DNA from 3 places in the Shewanella sp. AS16 genome. Region 1 is predicted to be linked to each of the others. Evidence: predicted binding sites of a transcription regulator. Region 1 holds the regulator's gene; each other region holds the start of a gene.
The links. Region 1 encodes sigma-54, which starts transcription at its own class of promoters, with help from an activator protein. Its sites were predicted from a motif close to GTTGGCACGNNNNTNGNNT; they were not measured.
Positions count from the first base shown of each region.

Region 2: the regulator sigma-54 is predicted to act here: its motif matches at 1,677-1,695, upstream of LZP73_RS02695 (DUF3192 domain-containing protein).
Region 3: the regulator sigma-54 is predicted to act here: its motif matches at 2,875-2,893, upstream of fliE (flagellar hook-basal body complex protein FliE).

Region 1 is NZ_JAKCLK010000004.1:170,482-174,997, forward strand. It holds gene lptA (lipopolysaccharide transport periplasmic protein LptA) at 1-282, shown strand, start outside; gene lptB (LPS export ABC transporter ATP-binding protein) at 279-1,010, shown strand; gene LZP73_RS12895 (RNA polymerase factor sigma-54) at 1,138-2,616, shown strand; gene hpf (ribosome hibernation promoting factor) at 2,645-2,932, shown strand; gene ptsN (PTS IIA-like nitrogen regulatory protein PtsN) at 2,935-3,378, shown strand; gene rapZ (RNase adapter RapZ) at 3,375-4,229, shown strand; gene LZP73_RS12915 (HPr family phosphocarrier protein) at 4,216-4,491, shown strand.
Region 2 is NZ_JAKCLK010000001.1:583,164-587,679, forward strand. It holds gene LZP73_RS02680 (Mpo1-like protein) at 1-219, opposite strand, end outside; gene LZP73_RS02685 (GNAT family N-acetyltransferase) at 212-850, opposite strand; gene LZP73_RS02690 (DUF2789 domain-containing protein) at 1,002-1,232, shown strand; gene LZP73_RS02695 (DUF3192 domain-containing protein) at 1,253-1,624, opposite strand; gene LZP73_RS02700 (hypothetical protein) at 1,788-2,117, shown strand; gene LZP73_RS02705 (Zn-ribbon-containing protein) at 2,117-2,890, shown strand; gene syd (SecY-interacting protein) at 2,963-3,616, opposite strand; gene queF (NADPH-dependent 7-cyano-7-deazaguanine reductase QueF) at 3,676-4,516, shown strand, end outside.
Region 3 is NZ_JAKCLK010000003.1:503,754-508,269, forward strand. It holds gene LZP73_RS10780 (sigma-54 dependent transcriptional regulator) at 1-125, shown strand, start outside; gene LZP73_RS10785 (sensor histidine kinase) at 257-1,339, shown strand; gene LZP73_RS10790 (sigma-54-dependent transcriptional regulator) at 1,332-2,684, shown strand; gene fliE (flagellar hook-basal body complex protein FliE) at 2,947-3,282, shown strand; gene fliF (flagellar basal-body MS-ring/collar protein FliF) at 3,330-4,516, shown strand, end outside.

The sequences.
Region 1 (4,516 bases):
CTCGATGATGGCCGTCCGGCATCGGCCAGCGCCAAGGAAATACGTTACGAATTAGCCAGCCGCACCCTGACCCTCAAGGGTGATGCCAGCCTGGATCAGGCCGGCAGCCAAGTTAAGGGCAACCTCATCCGCTATAACATAGGCGAGCAGAAACTCATCGCCGAGAGCTCGGGCGACGGCGATGACAGGGTGATCACCATCATTCAACCTGAAACTTATCAGGAAGAGCCCAAGCCCATGCCACAGAGCGAGCCGCAGGTTAACCAGCAGGAGCAGGAATGACACAGATTACCTTGAGAGCCGAGAACCTGGCCAAGAGCTATAAGAGCCGCCAGGTGGTAAAGGATGTCAGCCTGACGGTAAAGACGGGCCAGGTCGTAGGTCTGCTCGGCCCCAATGGTGCCGGCAAGACCACCACCTTCTATATGGTCGTCGGCTTGGTCAAGAGCGACAAGGGACAGATCTTCATCGACGATGACGATCTCACCACAGATCCCATGCACCTGCGGGCCCGTAAAGGCATAGGCTACCTGCCCCAGGAAGCCAGCATCTTCAGGAAGCTCACAGTCCATGACAACATCATGGCCGTATTGCAGACGCGTTCGTCACTGACGGCGCAGCAGCGGGAAGAACAGCTGGAAAACCTGCTGGAAGAATTCCATATCACCCATATCCGTGACAGTCAGGGCATGTCCCTCTCCGGCGGCGAGCGCCGCCGGGTCGAGATAGCCAGGGCACTGGCGGCCAACCCCAAGTTTATCCTGCTGGATGAGCCCTTCGCTGGGGTCGACCCGATTTCCGTCATCGACATCAAAAAAATCATCGAACACCTGAAGATCCGCGGCTTGGGGGTGTTGATAACGGACCATAATGTGCGCGAAACTCTGGATGTGTGTGAACATGCCTATATCGTCAGCCACGGCAATCTTATTGCCGAAGGAACGCCGGCAGAGATCCTAGACAATCAGCAAGTTAGGGCTGTGTACTTAGGAGAACAATTCAGGCTATAGTTAAGGCATGGGCCGGCACTTTCAGACCATGGCGGGTTGACAGTCGGCACTATCACCAACACCAGCGAGCCAACACCAATGAGCCAACAATTGTGTTCAAGAATAATAAGTAGGGATCAGCGGTAAGATGAAAGCGTCACTCCAGTTAAGACTGGGTCAGCAGTTAACCATGACGCCCCAATTACAACAGGCGATACGTCTGTTGCAACTCTCGTCACTGGAACTGCAACAAGAGATCCAACAAGCACTAGACTCCAATCCCCTTCTCGAGCAGGAGGAGGATAGCTATGAGGCTGCCGGCACCAACGAAAATCCGGCGCAGCCGGATACCGACTTCAGCGACAACAGCCAAGTGTCGACGGACAAGGACAGTTCGACCGTTGATACCGCCGAATCTCTGACCCAGGAGTCCATGCCGGATGAGCTGCCCATGGACACCACCTGGGATGAAGTGTTCACCGCCTCGCCCAATTCCGGCTCCGGCGGCATGCGGGAGGACGATATGCCCTTCCAGGGGGAAACCAGCGATGGCTTGTATGAGCATCTGGAATGGCAGAAGAATCTCACCCCCTTCTCGGAAACCGACCTGGCGATAGCGACGGCCATCATAGATGCCATAGACGAACAGGGTTACCTGACCCAGAGCATGGAAGAGATACTCGATGCCATGGGCAACCCTGAGATAGAGCTGGATGAAGTCGAAGCCGTGCTCAAGCGCATTCAGCATTTCGATCCCATAGGAGTCGCGGCCCGCGACCTAAGTGAATGCCTGCTGATCCAACTGGCGCAATTTGCCGCCGATACCCCCCACATAGACAATGCCCGGCTCCTGATTAAAGATCACCTTGAACTCATCGCCGGCCGCGATTTTCGCACCCTGATGCGCAAGACCCGGCTCAAGGAAGATGAGCTGAGGCAGGCCATAGCCCTGATCCAGACGCTGAATCCGCGCCCGGGATTGCTCATCACCCCTGTCGATGATGAGTATGTGATCCCGGATGTCTCTGTCATGAAGAAAAGCGGACGCTGGGTGGTCGAGCTCAACCCGGACTGCATGCCTAAGATCAGTGTCAACCAACAGTATGCCGCCATGGCCCGCAGCACCAAGAGCCAGGCCGACAGTCAGTTCATCCGCGGACATCTGCAGGAAGCCAAATGGTTTATCAAGAGCCTGGAGAGTCGCAACGACACCCTGCTCAAGGTAGCCAACTGCATAGTCCAGTACCAGCAGGGCTTTTTCGAGTATGGCGAGGAAGCCATGAAGCCCATGGTGCTCAACGATATCGCCGAGGCCGTCGAGATGCATGAGTCCACCATTTCCAGGGTGACCACCCAGAAATATATGCATACCCCAAGAGGCCTGTTTGAACTAAAATATTTTTTCTCCAGCCACGTCAGTACCGACGATGGTGGCGAGTGCTCATCTACCGCTATCCGCGCCTTCATCAAGAAGCTGGTCGCGGCGGAAAACCAGAAGAAGCCTCTGAGCGACAGCAAAATGGCGCAACTTCTGGCAGAACAGGGGATCAATGTTGCCCGGCGCACCATAGCCAAATATCGTGAAGCCATGTTGATCCCCCCCTCAAATCAACGTAAGAGTTTATAGACACTTAGGACATTGGAGGAAGAGGTATATGCAAATTAATCTGACTGGGCACCACATAGAAATCACAGATTCATTGCGTGATTATGTACAAGAAAAATTTTCAAAACTTGAACGCCATTTCGAACAGATCAATAATGTGCACGTTGTGCTCAATGTTGAGAAAACGCAACAGATTGCCGAAGCCAAAATCCATCTTACCGGTGGTGAGGTGTATGCCACCTCGGAGCATGCCGATATGTATGCCGCGATAGACGTCCTGATCGATAAACTCGACCGTCAGGTAATTAAACACAAAGAGAAGCTGACAAAACACTAATAATGCAACTTAGTAGCATACTGCGGCCGGAATGCACCACCTGCGCCACTCCAGGCAGTAAGAAAAAGGTACTGGAACTCATAGGCGACTTAGTTGCGGCCCAGTACCCAAACCTCTCATCTCAGGCGATCTTTGAAAGCCTGGTGGCGCGAGAAAAAATGGGCAGTACTGGCATAGGCAATGGTATCGCTATCCCACACGGGCGCTTGACCGACATAGAGCAACCTATTGCCGTGTTGGTCAAGTGTGAGGAACCCATTGCCTTCGATGCCATAGACAAACAACCGGTAGACCTGCTGTTTGCCTTGCTGGTCCCGGCAGATCAATGTCAACTGCACTTGAGCACCCTGTCTTGCATGGCTGAAAAACTCAGCAATAAGCTGATATTGAAACAGCTGCGCAAGACCTGCGATGAATCGGAACTCTATCAGGTAATCACTGGATGAAGCTTGTCATAGTCTCGGGCCGCTCCGGCTCAGGAAAATCTGTTGCCCTGCGGGTACTGGAAGATCTGGGCTACTACTGTGTCGATAACCTGCCACTGCAGCTCATCGGCAGCCTGCTGGAACAGTTCAAGGGCAGCAACGATCTGGTGGCCATCAGCATAGATGTGCGCAACATGCCGGAGCAGGAGAAGGTGCTGGAACAACAGCTCGCCCGGTTGCCGCAGGGGACAGAACTCAGCAGCTTCTACCTCAATGCCAGCGACAAGGTATTGCTCAAACGCTACAGTGAAACCCGCAGATTGCACCCCCTATCCAAGAGCAAGGTCTCGCTGCAGGAAGCCATCAAGCTCGAAGGCAAGTTGCTCGAGCCCGTGTCTAAGCTGGTCGATCACTACATAGATACCTCCAACCTGAATATCTATGAACTGAGCGACCAGGTCAGGCAGATCCTGCTCGGCAGTGTCGACAAAGAGCTGGTGATCAACTTCGAATCCTTCGGTTTCAAGCATGGCATGCCAACCGAAGCCGACTTCATGTTCGATGTACGTTTCCTGCCCAACCCTCACTGGGAAGCGGAACTGCGGCCGCTCACCGGCCTGGATGAGCCGGTACAGGACTTCCTGAGCCGTCAGCCCCTGGTCAATAAGTTCATCTGGCAGATAGAAAACCTGCTGGAAACCTGGTTGCCGCACCTGGAGCGCAACAATCGCAGCTATCTGACGATCGCCATAGGCTGCACAGGTGGCCAGCACAGATCTGTGTATGTTGCCGAACAACTGGCCAAACGCTTCGCCAACGGTAAACATAAGGTGCAGGCCCGCCATAGGGAACTGAGTCATGCCAAAGCTTGAACGTCAGGTCACCATCTGCAATAAGCTGGGGCTGCACGCCAGGGCCGCCACCAAGCTTGCAATCTTGGCGTCGGATTTCGATGCCAGCATCACCCTCATTCAAGGGGATAAACAGGCCTCGGCCGCCAGCGTGCTCGGCCTCCTGATGCTGGAAACCGGCATGGGGAAACGCATTACCATCAAGGCCGAAGGCAAAGATGCCGAGGCGGCACTGGACGCCATCTGCGCCCTGATAGACGCCAAGTTCGACGAAGCCAGCTAACCTTTCCTACGAGTCAAAGATACCA
Region 2 (4,516 bases), on a different contig from region 1:
AGTCGCCGGTCGATTTTTTTCAAATAGCAGATGCCCTATCCAGGCAAAGCCATAACCTGCCAGAGGCAGATAGACTAGTTGCCACCAAGCCTGAAACCATAAGCTGTACAACAAGATCAACACCACCAAGACACTGCCAAGATAATGCAGGCCTCGGCAGAGAGGATGTTGGTGCTGTGATAAATACCAGGAATAGAAGGTCCAGAAATCGCTAGCCATCTTCATGCCCACGATAAAAAAGCAGCTCGCCCTCTACCTTGCCAATCGTCAGGGAGGTTAAGCGTGTGAAACCATTCTTGCTGAACAACGCTAACTGCTTCGCATTGTTGACGAATACCCCTACCCCATCCAACGCGAGTTGTTCATCACACCAACTCAGGACGGCCTGAACCAGGTGACTGCCATGGCCTTTCCCCTGTTCATTGGGTGCCAAGGCGATAAATTGCAAGATACCGCAATCCTTGCTGGGCAAGTGCTCGAGAATACTGGACTCTTTCTTCATCAAAGCCTGGGTCGATTGCCACCCAGTCCCCATTAACATTTTTAACCGCCAATGCCAGTATCTAGCATCCCCCAAGGGCACTTGCTGAGTGATGATGCATGCCACACCGATCAAACGCTCACCATCGAACCAACCTATAAGCGCTTGTTCCTGCTTCCAAAGTTCATTCAGTTCTTCCCTGATGGCTGCACGCAGTTTCTGCTCGTAGGCAACCTTGTCACCTTTGAACAAGGCATCCATGAATAACGGATCATCATGATAGGCATTGTAAATAATGGATGCGGCTATGCGTAAGTCTTCCGCCGTCAGGTAAACAGCACGGCAACTTTCCAAGATTTGTTGTTCCATAGGCATTATTCCTTGATCCGGATCACAGATTAGCGAAGCAATTACCAATGTATCAAGCTTAAGTGAAAGTGCAAAGATTAATCAGATATTGCATTTTGGCCTGAGTGTCTTACTCTGGATCTATTGCTCAGGGCAACGAAGGAACTCTGTTATGGATACCACACCAGTAGATATATCGCATTTATTTGAACAACTTGGACTAGACAGCGAACGTGAAGCCATAGAGCAGTTTATTGCCAGGCACTCGCTCTCGGATAACGAACTTCTGGCTCAGGCGAGTTTTTGGACCCCATCCCAAAGAGCATTCCTGAATGAGGCGTTAGAGGAAGATGCCGAGTGGTCAGACGCAATTGACCACTTGGACACCTTATTAAGGAAATAGACGCTGTGCCGAGGCCGCATCTAGAACTTAGCGTAAGCGGCCTCTCCCCAGCCAACCAAGCTATGGTTGCTCAGGATGATGGGGGTACATTCATCCTTGGTGGTCTTGCCATCACCGTGGTTTCTCTGGGTTCGATAAAAGAGTACCTGCATTTCTTTGCCATCTTGCAGGTAGGCCTCGCTGAAATCCGCCGTTCCCATCAGCGCCAACACCTGCTCTCTATCCATACCTAAGTTCAACCGGGTGAGCTTTTCCCTGTTATCGTCCTGCACTTTTGCCCAATGGCTGCCGTCGAGTCTGTCACTGGCTTCATCACCGACATTGACCACACAACCGCTAAGCCCTAAGCTTGCTGCCCCAACAAACGCAATGGCAATCCATTTTGATTTCATGTTAATTTCTCCTAAGACACTCTATGTGTTTGACTTCATTTGCAGCCAACACAAGCAAAATACCGGCCAAAAATACTAACCAATTGTTATTTAATACAATAAAAACATTTCATTGGCTTAAACATACGCCCCTAGTCACCCAAGTTAAGGAATTTAACCAATCATGAGCCAGATAGACCAAGTATTGGCAGCGGCAAAGGCACTGGCAGACAGAGGTAAGCTTCCATCGGTCGCACTGTTGAAGGCGCAACTGAGCAATAGCATTCCCCTGCCAATATTAATCAAAGGCTTGCAGCAATTTAAGGCCATGCCCAAGGCTGAGCAAGCTAGGCTGGTGGGACAGGTTGAGGTTGAGGCCGAAGTTATTATTGCCGACTCATCGCCGGAGCAAGCAGTCGCGCGGCTCACTCAGGAGCTGAAACAGCTGAAGGCCGCATACCAACAGCTGGATGCACGCCTGACACGACTCGAATCCCAGGAGAAAACAGCCTGATGTTTGTGACCGAACTGAGATTTGAGTGTTTTGCCGATACCACCATCAGCGCCGCCGAGAAGGCCATCAACAACCTGCTGGAAGCATTGCGCGCCAACGGTCAGGTGCTGGGACGTGAATTTGCAGTGGCTTTCAACGATGGCGAGTTCCGGGTGCGCCTGCTCACACCGGAGAAGACCAGCCTCGCCAATCGCCATAACAGCCCATGGGTGAAACGTGCCCTAGGCGCCCTGACGGAGGCCAAGCTGCTGGCCCCAAGGGAGAAGTTCATAGGCCAGGATATTAATTCCGAAGCCAGCAACCTTGACACTCCGAGCTGGCAACTGCTGTATACCAGCTATGTGCACATGTGCTCACCGCTGCGCAGTGGCGATAACTTGCTACCTATTCCTTTATATAGGATCCCCGCGACCTTCAACGGCGATCACAAGCGGGTGATCCGCTGGCAGAGTGAATGGCAAGCCTGTGATGAGTTGCAGATGGCGGCGGCGACCAAAGCCGAGTTTGCCGCACTGGATGAGCTATGCAGCAGCGACAGCGACTTGTTTCGCCGCGGCTGGGATATACGGGGGCGTATCGAATATCTGACCCAGATCCCGACCTATTATTATCTGTATCGGGTGGGAGGAGAAAGCCTGGCCGCGGAACTCAATCGTCCCTGCCCACGTTGTGGCAGCCTGGACTGGAAGCTGGACGAGCCCTTGCTGGACATGTTCCACTTCCGCTGTGAGCCATGTCGTATTGTTTCCAATCTTTCCTGGGATCATCAATAGCCATAGCTGACGAGAAAACATAGAGATGAATAGCGACAGCTCTGACTAAGAATCAGGCTATGCAGCAACCCCTTAGCCACGCTTGCCGAACAGATGCTGCCACATGGCTTGCAACCGCTGGCCTATGCCAGGATGCGCCAAGGCCGGCATCTCAGGCTCCTGATGCAGGCTCGGCGGCGCCACCCTGGCAGACAATTGCCCGATAAAGGCCTCCAAGCTTGGCGCCAAGCGCTCGGACGGCGCTTCACCCGGGATCTCCAGCCATACGCTGCCATCGGCATTGTCCACCGTCAGCATCTTATCCCCCTCATTCAGCACGCCGACGAACCAGGTCGGAGCCTGCTTGAGTTTCTGCTTCATCATGAGGTGGCCTATGATATTTTGCTGCAAATAGTCAAAGTCCTTGTCATTCCACGGCTGCAACAACTCGCCTTCGCCCCAGGGAGAGTCGAATAACAGTGACGCAGCGAAGAAATAACCATAAAAATCATTAATATCCGGCCATAATGTCAGCCCCAGAGCGCCTGCTACATTATCAAAGCGCCCTGGCACATCACGCCTGACGGGGGCCCAGAATACGGCGACATTGGCTTCAGGCTCGAAATCCCCCCGAATGCAGACAGACGCCTCCCCCAGAGGATAGTAACGTGGGTATTCGTCCAGTCGCTCACGATACGCCTGAAGGTAGTTTTGCAAAAAATCATCTAACGCTGGCAGACAAGACACTGAAGCGACATCCAAATTGAAGTATAATGAGGGTCTATTTTGACATGGAAACCGTATTGATGACAAAGAATCACGATCCCTATAGTGATGCTTCAGAGATGGCTGGACTGACCCTAGGCAAGACTAGCGAGTATAAGGCCGAGTATGATGCTGCGCTGTTGCAAGGGGTTCCCCGCAAACTCAACCGTGATGCGATAGCACTCACAGCCGAGCTGCCCTTTCATGGCGTCGACTTCTGGACGGGTTATGAATTATCCTGGCTCAATGCCAAGGGGAAACCTATGGTCGCCATAGCCGAGATACAACTCAGCTATGCCAGTCAGAATCTCATCGAATCCAAGTCTTTCAAGCTCTATCTCAACAGCTTTAACCAGACACGCTTCGACAGTGTGGAGCGGGTACAGCAGGCGCTGATCCGCGATCTGAGCCAGTGTGCCCAAGGGGAGGTTGGGGTCAAAATCATCGAACCCAGACATTTCAACAACCAGCGCATCGCCGAGCTGCCAGGCACCTGCATCGACGAGCTGGACATAGAAGTCGATGACTATAGCTTTAATCCTGACTACCTGGCGGACAGTACGGATGAGAAGCAAATCGTCGCCGAAACTCTGAACTCCAACTTGTTGAAATCCAATTGCCTCATCACCTCACAGCCCGACTGGGGCAGTGTGATGATACGTTATCAGGGGCCCAAGATAGACAGGGAAAAACTGCTGCGCTATCTCATTTCTTTCCGTCAGCATAATGAGTTTCACGAGCAATGTGTCGAGCGCATCTTCGTCGACTTGAAGCGATACTGCCATTGCAGCAAGTTGACCGTCTATGCCCGCTATACCCGTCGTGGTGGCCTGGACATCAACCCCTATCGTACCGACTTCGAGCACCCGCCCGAGAGTCATA
Region 3 (4,516 bases), on a different contig from region 1:
TCGACATGATACGCCAGGCATTGGAACAGCAGGACAATGTGGTCGCCAGGGCCGCCGAAATGCTGGGGATACGCCGTACCACCTTGGTCGAGAAGATGCGTAAATACGGCATGAGCAAAGAGTAGTCTTGTTACAACTCTTTGTTTAAAAAATAGTTATTTTCTACTTTAATGCTTGAATCCTTTTTGGCATAAATTCTGCAGTCACCCGTCATAGGCAATAATTTGACGGAGTGACTATGGTCGCCAATCGAGCAGTGTCAGCCAATCCATTAGCACCAATTGACAGCATTAGCCCCCAGTGGCAATGGATCCAGCAGCGTGAGGCAGCCAATATGTCCAATCGTATGGAGCATATACTGCAAGCCATGCCATCCGGGGTGGTGATACTCAATGGCGATGGCATAGTGACCGAAGCCAATCCTATTGCGATCGAATTGCTGGGTCGACCGCTGAGCGGTGCCCGTTGGCTGGATGTTATCCATCGCGCCTTTGCGCCTCAGGATGATGACGGCTATGAAGTCTCCTTACGCAATGGACGGCGGGTTAAGCTGGCCATCACGCCGTTGACGCCTGAGCCGGGGCAGTTGATCGTATTGACAGATCTGACCGAAACCCGTCTGCTGCAAAAAAACCTGTCTCACCTGCAACGCCTGTCGTCACTGGGCAAGATGGTTGCCACCCTGGCGCACCAGGTGCGCACGCCCTTGTCGGCGGCCTTACTCTATGCTTCCAACCTCGCCAGCCCCAAACTATCGGATGCGGCGCGCAGCAAGTTTCAACAGAAACTGGTCGACCGCTTGAATGAACTCGAACGCCAGGTTAACGACATGCTGCTGATGGCCAAGGGGCGCCAGGATGCGCTCGGTGAACCCGTCTCCCTTGGAGACTTGATAGACAAGGTGTTGGCCAACTGTGAACCCATAGCCGCCAGGCAGAATTGTCGCATCACTCACAGCGATACTTCCTCCGGGCTGTTGCTGGCCAACATCAATGCCCTCAGTTCGGCGGTAAACAACCTGGTGATCAACAGCATTGAAGCAGGTGCAACCGACATTCGTCTGCAGGCGAGCCAGAGTGACGGCGGCCTCAGCCTGCAGGTGCTGGACAATGGCAAGGGACTGGATGCCAAGATGCAGCAACAGGTGCTGGAGCCTTTCTTCACCACCAAGAGTCAGGGCACAGGGCTGGGGCTGGCGGTGGTTCAGTCCGTGGTGCGCAATCATGGCGGCCAGCTGCAACTGAGCTGTGCCCCGGGCAAGGGCTGCGCCGTGGCACTGCATTTCCCACTGCATAGGCATGGCGATGACTGCACCATGACGGAGGTCGCCCATGTCTGAAGCGAGACTCTTGCTGGTCGAGGATGACGCCAACCTGCGTGAAGCCTTACTCGATACCCTGATGTTGGCCCACTACGACTGTGTCGACGTAGGTTCGGCGGAAGAAGCCATAATGGCGCTCAAGCGCGAGAGCTTCGACCTTGTCATCAGCGATGTGCAGATGGAAGGCATAGGCGGGATCGGCTTGCTCAACTATCTGGCCGCGCATCAGCCTAAACTGCCGCTACTTTTGATGACTGCCTATGCCACCATAGGCAGTGCCGTCAGCGCCATCAAGCTGGGGGCCGTCGATTATCTTGCCAAGCCCTTTGCGCCTCAGGTGCTGCTCAACCAGGTCTCCCGTTATCTGCCGACCAAGCTGAACACGGATAAGCCTGTGGTTGCCGATGACAAGAGCCTGGCCTTGCTGGCGTTGGCGCAGCGGGTGGCGGTATCTGATGCCTCTGTGATGATCATGGGGCCCAGTGGCTCGGGCAAGGAAGTCATGGCCCGCTATATCCATAACCACAGCAAGCGTGCCGGCGAGGCATTCGTGGCCATCAACTGTGCCGCCATTCCGGAAAATATGCTGGAAGCGACCCTGTTCGGTTACGAGAAGGGGGCCTTTACCGGTGCCTATCAGGCCTGCCCGGGGAAATTCGAGCAGGCCCAGGGGGGCACCTTGCTGCTGGACGAAATCTCCGAGATGGATCTGGCGCTGCAGGCCAAGTTGCTGCGGGTATTGCAGGAGCGGGAAGTCGAACGTCTGGGGGGTCGCAAGACCATCAAGCTGGATGTGCGGGTGCTGGCCACCTCCAACCGGGATCTCAAGTCCATGGCGGCCGCCGGCAGTTTCCGTGAAGATCTCTACTATCGTATCAATGTCTTTCCACTGACCTGGCCGGCCCTATGTCAGCGCCCGGCGGATATACTGCCGTTGGCGCGTCACTTGGTGGTCAAACATGCCGAGGCCTGTCAGCTGGCGGCCATGCCGGAGTTGGATGAGAGCGCCTGCAGGCGTCTGTTGGCCCACAGGTGGCCGGGTAACGTGCGTGAGTTGGACAATGTGGTTCAACGGGCGCTGATCCTGCATCAGGGGGATGCGATCACGGCGGCCGACATCATAATAGATGCCCAGGATGTGCTGCTCGATGCCGAGGCGGATGAGGCTGTCACGCTGAAACCGGCCGAAGTCGATGGTCTGGGGGATGAATTGAAAGCCCAGGAACATGTGATCATCCTGGAAACCCTGAACCTATGCCAGGGGAGTCGCAAATTGGTCGCCGAGAAGCTGGGGATCAGTGCCAGAACCCTGAGATACAAGATGGCCAAGATGCGCGACATGGGGATCCAGTTGCCTGGATAACCGGGTCCGGGAGGCTGTCTTTGGGAAGATGGCCTCCGGCGCCTAAGCTTGGATGCTTAAACTGCAGCGCTTGAATACCGGTGCTTAAACTGCAGGGCTTGAATATCGGTGCTTAAATTTTCGACAGGTAAATGTTTAATCTCGGCGCAATTCCTGCCTGTTTTCCCGCCTCTCAGCAGCATAATCTAACATTGGCAAACATTTTGCATTATTAGCCTATCATCAGTGGTTATCGTCAATAATTCGACGAATGGGGCTCAATATGCAAATAGGCGCAAATTCATTACTTCAGGAAATGCAGTCACTTAAGGGTGAGATTTCCCCTTCTTTTGCTATTCAACCCAACATCAGCCAACAGGTCAACAACACCAGCGGCAGCGACTTCGGTCAACTGCTGTCGCAGGCGGTCGGCAATGTCAGCGAGCTGCAGAGTACTTCGGCTAATTTGGCGACCCGCCTGGATATGGGTGACACCAGCGTGACTCTGTCGGATACTGTCATCGCCCGGGAGAAGGCCGGGGTGGCGTTCGAGGCCACGGTACAAGTTCGGAATAAACTTGTTGAAGCCTACAAAGAAATTATGAGCATGCCTGTTTAGGCCATGAATAAACCAGATTGCAGGAAGGCGCAGTGAGCACAGAAATTATGGTAGGGTCGGGACTGACAACCGACGATGGAGTTCAGCAGGAGCATAAGTCCGGTGTCATGGGAAGCCTGGGTGGCGTCGATATGATGCGCCAGGTCACCATGATCCTCGCCCTGGCTATCTGCCTGGCGTTGGCCGTGTTCGTCATGCTATGGGCACAGGAACCCGAATATCGTCCGCTGGGCAAGATGGAAACCCAGGAGATGATGCAGGTACTGGATGTGCTCGACAAAAATAAGATCGACTATCAAATCAATGTCGATGTGGTGAGTGTGCCTGAAGACCAATATCAGGCGGTGAAGATGATGCTCAGCCGCGCCGGTATCGACGGGGCGGCGCAAACCGATGATTATCTGAGCCAGGACAGTGGCTTCGGTGTCAGTCAGCGGATGGAGCAGGCCAGGCTCAAACATAGCCAGGAGCAGAACCTCGCCCGTGCCATCGAAGAGCTCAAGAGTGTCAGCCGTGCCAAGGTGATCCTGGCATTGCCCAAGGAAAATGTGTTCGCCCGCAATGTCTCCAAGCCCAGCGCCACAGTCGTCATCAGCACCCGCCGTGGCGGTTTGGGCCAGGAAGAAGTCGATGCCATAGTCGACATAGTCGCTTCCGCGGTTCAGGGGCTGGAGCCGACCCGGGTGACGGTAACAGATTCCAGTGGCCGCCTGCTCAATTCCGGCAGCCAGGATGGGGCCTCGGCCCGCGCCCGTCGCGAGCTGGAGCTGGTGCAGCAGAAAGAAGCCGAATATCGCAACAAGATAGAATCTATCCTGGTGCCCATCCTGGGCCCAGAGAATTTCACTTCGCAAGTCGATGTCAGCATGGATTTCACCTCTGTCGAACAAACGGCCAAGCGTTTCAATCCGGATTTACCGTCGCTGCGCAGCGAAATGACAGTCGAGAATAACAGTTCGGCCGGCACCAGTGGCGGCATTCCCGGCGCCTTGTCCAACCAGCCGCCGATGGAATCTGATATCCCCCAGCAAGCCACAGGGGCGGCCGCAACCCAGGTAGCATCGGGCAACTCCCACAAAGAGGCCACCCGTAACTTCGAGCTGGATACCACCATAAGTCATACCCGTCAGCAGGTGGGGGTGGTGCGCCGCGTCAGTGTGTCGGTTGCCATAGACTTCAAACCCGGTGCCGTAGGCGAGAATGGTCAGGTGACCCGGGTGGCGCGCACCGAGCA